2 regions of the Aminobacter sp. NyZ550 genome follow, and region 1 is predicted to be linked to the other one. Evidence: riboswitches for the same ligand, from Rfam matches in the RefSeq annotation. Region 1 holds a riboswitch; the other holds the start of a gene.
The links. A riboswitch is a leader RNA that binds a small molecule or an ion and turns the genes downstream of it on or off. The one in region 1 is predicted to bind S-adenosylmethionine.

Region 1 (3,205 bases):
TGGCGCTGGTCGGAACCATCGAGCCGACCGAACTGATCGACCCGACGGTCGGCACCGAAAGGCTGCTCTACCGCCTGTTCCACGAGCATGGCGTGGTCGTCTATGACGGCGTTCGCGTCGTCGACGAATGCTCGTGTTCGGGCCAGAAGATCAAGGGCATCCTGCAGGGCTTCACGGCCGAGGAAATCACTGACAGCGTCGAAGACGGCGTCATCCGCGTCGCCTGTGAGTTCTGCTCCAAGTCCTACGAATTCGACCCGGCAGAATTCGCACCGGTACAGTGAAGTCGGGCGCAATGATGCGTCAGTTCAGCCTGGGGCGAGCATCGGGCAAGTCGAGCGAGAAGGCCGGGATGGCGATGTCGAACATCTCGCCCGCCTCGTTGCGCATGGTGTAGCGCCCGACCATGATGCCTGACGGCGTCGAGAGCGGGCAGCCGGACGCATATTGATAGCTGTCGCCGGGATTGAGTTCGGGCTGGTCGCCGACCACGCCCGGGCCGCGCACTTCTTCGACCTTGCCGCTCGCATCGGTGATGTGCCAGTAGCGCGACAGCAACTGGACGAATTCGTCGGAATTGTTCTCGATGGTGACGCGGTAACCCCAGACGTAGCGGTTTTCCGATGGCTCCGACTGGTCCACCAGATAGAAGGGCTCGACCTCGACCGCGATGTTGCGGGTGATTGCGCGATACATATGCTGCGCTCCTTGGCCTGCACGATGACAGAGTCCGCCGCGCGAGGCTGCGGGTCAACTGCTGTTCGACAAAATCACGCCGATTGTGATGAGGCTGTGACGGATCTTACCGCCGGCTTGAACGGCGCTCCCGGTTGCGGAGCGCCGTTGTCCCGGGCGTCTAGCGCGCCGCCTTCAGCGCGTCGCCGATGTCGTTGAGCAGGTCGTCGGCGTCTTCGAGGCCGACCGACAGACGCAGCGTGCCGTCGTCGATGCCGAGCTCGGCGCGGGCCTCGTCGGTGAGGTTCTTGTGCGTCGTCGTCGCCGGATGGGTGATCAGGCTCTTGGCGTCGCCGAGATTGTTCGAGATCAGCACGATCCGCAGCGCGTTCTCGAAGGCGAAAGCGGCTTTCTTGCCGCCCTTGACGTCGAAGCAGATCAGCGTCGAGCCGCCCGACATCTGGCGCTTGACGATGTCGGCCTGCGGGTGGTCGGCGCGGCCCGGATAGATCAGGCGCGACACTTCAGGCTGCTCGGCGAGGAAGTCGGCGATCTTTCCGGCGGTCTCGGTCTGCTGGCGCACGCGCAGCGGCAGTGTCTCCAAGCCCTTGAGCAGCGTCCAGGCGTTGAACGGCGACAGGCTCGGGCCGGTGTGGCGGAAGTAGTCGTGCAGGTTCTCATCGATCCACTTCTTGTCCGACAGGATGACGCCGCCGAGGCAGCGGCCCTGGCCGTCGATGTGCTTGGTGGCAGAATAGACGACGACATGGGCGCCGAGCTCGAGCGGCTTCTGCTGCATCGGCGTGGCGAAGACATTGTCGACGACGAGGCGTGCGCCGATCGAATTGGCAAGGGTCGCGACCGCCGCGATGTCGACGACTTCGAGCGTCGGGTTGGTCGGGCTTTCCAGGAAGAACAGCTTGGTGTTGGGCTGGACCGCCTTTTCCCAGTTCTCGATCAGCGTGCCGTCGACCAGCGTCGCCTCGATGCCATACTTGGGCGCCAGCGTCTCGACGACCCAGCGGCACGAGCCGAACAGGGCACGGGCAGCAACGATGTGGTCGCCGGCCTTCAGGCCGCACAGGATGGCGGCGGTGACGGCCGCCATGCCGGAGGCGGTGGCACGTGCGTCCTCCGCGCCTTCGAGCGCACACATGCGCTTTTCGAACATGTCGACGGTGGGATTGGCGTAGCGCGAATAGATGAAGCCGGGGGTCTCGCCCTTGAAGCGGGCCTCGGCGCTTTCGGCGCTTTCATAGACATAGCCCTGGGTCAGGAAGATCGATTCCGAGGTCTCGCCGAAGCCGGAGCGAAGGCTGCCGCCATGGACGAGGGTGGTCTGGGGTTTCCAGTTACGCTGCTTTTCGGAGCTCATAGCCAAATCCAAATACAAAAAAACCGGCCGCGATAAGTCGCAACCGGTCCACAACGCGGCCCTTTAGCGACTTGTTTAACGTGGCTGCAAGCCGACCGGCCAAATCACCACGGGATAAATGTCCTTTAGACCCGCAGCCTGCTTGCGTCAATTGCGAGGACGACTAAACGTTTTGGGCCACGCACATGAGCCCGGAAACGGTCGGGATCCAGCGGCCCCGGCTCGCTTTTTGGGCTGGCGGCGCTGTAGAGGAGTGAGGCAATTGCGGCAGTCGGGCATTCTTCCAGACCAGGACATCGCGGCGCTGTTTGCGTCGGGCGCGCTCAAGGCGTCGCCGCTCGATGCCGACCAGATCCAGCCGGCGAGCCTCGACCTGCGCCTTGGCGCCATCGCATATCGCGTGCGCGCGTCCTTCCTGCCTGGCCCCAATTCGCTGGTTCAGGCCAAGCTCGACCGGCTCAAGCTGCACGAGATCGACCTGAGCAATGGCGCGGTGCTGGAGACGGGCTGCGTCTACATCGTGCCGCTGCTGGAGAGTCTTGCTTTGCCTGCCGAAATATCGGCCTCGGCCAACCCGAAGAGCTCGACCGGCCGCCTCGACATCTTCACCCGTGTCATGACCGACCATGGCCAGGAGTTTGACAAGATTCCCGCCGGCTACAGCGGCCCGCTCTATCTTGAGGTCAGCCCGCGCACCTTCCCGATCGTCGCGCGCAAGGGTTCGCGCCTGTCGCAGATCCGCTTCCGCAAGGGAAATGCGCTGTTGTCGGAAACCGAGCTCAACGCGCTGCACCTGTCCGACCGGCTGGTGGCGATCGATCCGCCAAACATTTCGGGGGGCGGCATCGCGCTGTCGATCGACCTTGCCGGTGCGCCCGGCAGCATCGTCGGTTATCGTGGCAAGCACCATACCGGCCTCGTCGACGTCGACAAGCGCGCCGCCCAGAAGGTCGTCGACTTCTGGGAGCCGATCTACAATCATGGCGCCGAGGAATTGGTGCTCGACCCGGACGAGTTCTACATCCTGGTGTCGCGCGAGGCTGTGCATGTGCCGCCGCTCTACGCCGCCGAAATGACGCCGTTCGACCCGCTGGTCGGCGAGTTCCGCGTCCACTATGCCGGCTTCTTCGATCCAGGCTTCGGCCATTCCGGCGC
Region 2 (3,205 bases), 1.8 Mb from region 1:
CCGTGCCGACGATGTTGTAGGCGATGATGTGCGGCAGGTGCGAGACGATGGCGAGCGTCATATCGTGATGTTCGGGATCCATCGTATCGATGTTGGAGCCGCAGCGGCGCCAGAACTCCGACAGCTTCTCCAGCGCCACCGGATCGGTATCAGGCAGCGGCGTGAAGATGCACCAGCGGTTCTCGAACAGTTCGGCAAAGCCGGCGTCGGGACCCGACTTCTCGGTACCGGCCAGCGGGTGGCCAGGGATGAAATGCACGCCCGCGGGTACATGCGGGGCCATCTGCGCGATGACGGAGGCCTTGGTGGAGCCGACGTCGGTGAGGATGGCACCCGGCTTCAGCGCCGATGCGATGTCGACAGCCACGGCGCCGGACGAGCCGACCGGCACCGAGACGATGACGAGGTCGGCATCCTTGACGGCTGCCTTGGCGTCGGTCGAGTAGCTGTCGCCGAGGCCGAGTTCCTCGGCGCGGGCGAGCGTGGGTGCGCTGCGGGTGGTGATCGCAATGTGACGGGCGAGCCCTTCACGGCGGATGACGCGGGCCAGCGACGAGCCGATCAGGCCGATGCCGACGAGGGCGATCTTTTCAAAGAGAGGATCTGACATGGTTCAACTTTTCAGGAATTCGGTGAGTGCGGCGACGACGCCGCGATTGGCTTCTTCGGTGCCGATGGTCATGCGCAGCGCATTGGGGAAACCGTAGCCGGTGACCCTGCGCAGGATATAGCCGCGCGCCGTGAGATAATCGTCGGCGGCAGCGGCCGAGTGCTTGCCGTCATCGGGGAAGTGCACCAGCAGAAAGTTGCCGACCGAAGGCGTGACGCGCAGGCCGAGCTTTTCGAACTCGGCGACCAGCCATTCCGCCCATTTGGCGTTGTGCGCCACCGTGCGCTCGACATGGCCGCGGTCTTCCATCGCCGCCACGCCGGCTTCGATCGCCGCCGCATTGACGTTGAAGGGACCGCGCATGCGCTCCAGCACGTCGATGATGTGCGACGGCGCATAGATCCAGCCGATGCGCATGCCGCCAAGGCCGTGGATCTTGGAGAAGGTCCGCGTCATGACGACGTTCTCGTTGGCCGCGACCAGCTCGACGCCCGATTCATAGTCGTTGCGGCGGACATATTCGGCATAGGCGGCATCGAGCACGAGCAGCACGTTCTTGGGCAGTGCCGCGTGCAGGCGGCGCACCTCCTCGAACGGCAGGTAGGTGCCGGTCGGGTTGTTGGGGTTGGCGAGGAAGACGATCCTGGTCTTCGGCGTCACCGCCGCGATGATGTTGTCAACGCTGGCCTTCTCGGCATCCTCCTTGGCAACGACCGGCGTGGCACCGGCTGCCTGGGTGTAGATCTTGTAAACCATGAAGCCGTGCTCGGTGTAGACGGCCTCGTCGCCCGGCGAGAGATAGCTCTGGGACAACAGGCCCAGCACTTCGTCGGAGCCATTGGTGCACAGGATGTTGGCAGGATTCAGCCCATGGGTCGCCGCGATCGCCTGCCTCAGGCGTGACGCCGACCCATCGGGATAATACTCCATCTTATGCGATAGCCTTTGGACGGCCTCGATCGCATGGGGCGAGGCGCCGAGCGGATTTTCGTTCGACGACAGCTTATGGACCTTGGCGACGCCTGCCGGAGCGGAGCTCTTGCCGGGGACATAGGCTGCGATGTCCATGATGCCGGCGCGGGGTTCGGGGCGAATCTGCTCGGGTGCCTTGGTCATTTCGAAATATCCTGGATTGGCGCCTCCGGCCGGAGGCCGCAGCGGAAATACCGCCCGGTGCACGCAATGTCGAGGAAAACCGGCGGAACCGGGCGGTCTGGCCGGACGAATGGGTCGCGGTTGACGCAATCCCCGACCGGGCGTAATAGCAGGGCATAGACCCGTGGTGATTTGGCCGGTCGGCTTGCAGCCACGTTAAACAAGTCGCTAAAGGGCCGTTTGCGATCCGTAAACCGGCTTTGCGACAGCAATGCCGGTTTTGTTTTTTGGAGTTCGCACAGTGCCGATCAAGATCCCGGATCAACTCCCCGCCCGCCAAGTGCTGGAAAAAGAGGGCGTGTCCATCATGGATGAGCAGACAGCTCTCCGCCAGGACATCCGTCCGCTGCAGATCGGCCTGCTCAACCTGATGCCCAACAAGGTCAGGACCGAAACGCAGATCGCGCGCCTGATCGGCGCCAGCCCGCTGCAGGTCGAACTGACGCTGGTGCGCATCGGCACCCACAAGGCCAAGAACACCTCAGAAGATCACCTCATCGCCTTCTATCAGACCTGGGAAGAGGTCAAGGATCGCAAGTTCGACGGCTTCATCATCACCGGTGCGCCGGTGGAACTGCTGCCTTTCGAGGACGTGACCTACTGGGACGAACTCAAGCAGATCATGGACTGGACGACGACCAACGTGCACTCGCCGTTCTTCATCTGCTGGGGCGCGATGGCGGCCGCCTGGCATTTTCACCGCGTTCCCAAGCACACGCTGGAGCACAAGGCGTTCGGCGTCTACCGCCACAACAACAACGCGCCTGCCTCGCCCTATCTCGCCGGCTTCTCCGACGATTTCGCCATACCGGTGTCGCGCTGGACCGAGGTCCGTGCCTCGGACATCCCCGAAGACTCCGGCCTGGAGCTTTTGATGGAATCGGAAGAGACCGGCCCGAGCCTGCTGGCCGAAGAAGCCGGCAACCGGCTCTACATGTTCAACCACATCGAATACGACTCGACCTCACTCAAGGAAGAGTATGACCGCGACGTGGCCGCCGGCGTGACGATTGCCGTGCCGCACGAATATTACCCCGACGACGACCCGCAGCGCCGGCCGCTGAATCGCTGGCGCTCGCACGCCCATCTTTTGTTCGGCAACTGGATCAACCGCGTCTACCAGACCACCGAGTACGATCTGGAAAACATCGGCAAGGGTCGCTAGCACCACAAGACCGCGTCCGGAACCCGGGCGCGGTCCTTTGCCCTACCCCGCCTTTGCCCGGTGCTCGTGGAAGGCGCAGGCGAGGATGCGCAGGGCTTCGCGCGAGCGGCGGTCGGTGAGCGACGAGTGCAGCACGATTTCGGTTGCCGGCACATCGGGCAGACCGAACTTGCGGCTGACTTCGACGGTTCCGGGCGGCGCGAGACGGCTGGGAAAGACCGCCGTCGCCAGCCCGGCCGACACTGCCGCCGTCACCAGCGACGAGCCGCCGCCGA

Region 2: another riboswitch for S-adenosylmethionine. It lies ahead of metA (homoserine O-acetyltransferase MetA); the one in region 1 lies ahead of N7E70_RS26275 (O-succinylhomoserine sulfhydrylase).

What each region holds. Positions count from the first base shown of each region.
Region 1 covers NZ_CP114190.1:5,292,242-5,295,446, reverse strand. The annotation lists gene N7E70_RS26285 (Hsp33 family molecular chaperone) at 1-284, shown strand, start outside; gene apaG (Co2+/Mg2+ efflux protein ApaG) at 304-696, opposite strand; gene N7E70_RS26275 (O-succinylhomoserine sulfhydrylase) at 857-2,050, opposite strand; SAM riboswitch at 2,094-2,171, opposite strand; gene N7E70_RS26270 (2'-deoxycytidine 5'-triphosphate deaminase) at 2,313-3,205, shown strand, end outside.
Region 2 covers NZ_CP114190.1:1,612,805-1,616,009, reverse strand. The annotation lists gene N7E70_RS08075 (prephenate/arogenate dehydrogenase family protein) at 1-610, opposite strand, end outside; gene hisC (histidinol-phosphate transaminase) at 614-1,726, opposite strand; SAM riboswitch at 1,880-1,957, shown strand; gene metA (homoserine O-acetyltransferase MetA) at 2,007-2,930, shown strand; gene N7E70_RS08060 (LysR family transcriptional regulator) at 2,973-3,205, opposite strand, start outside.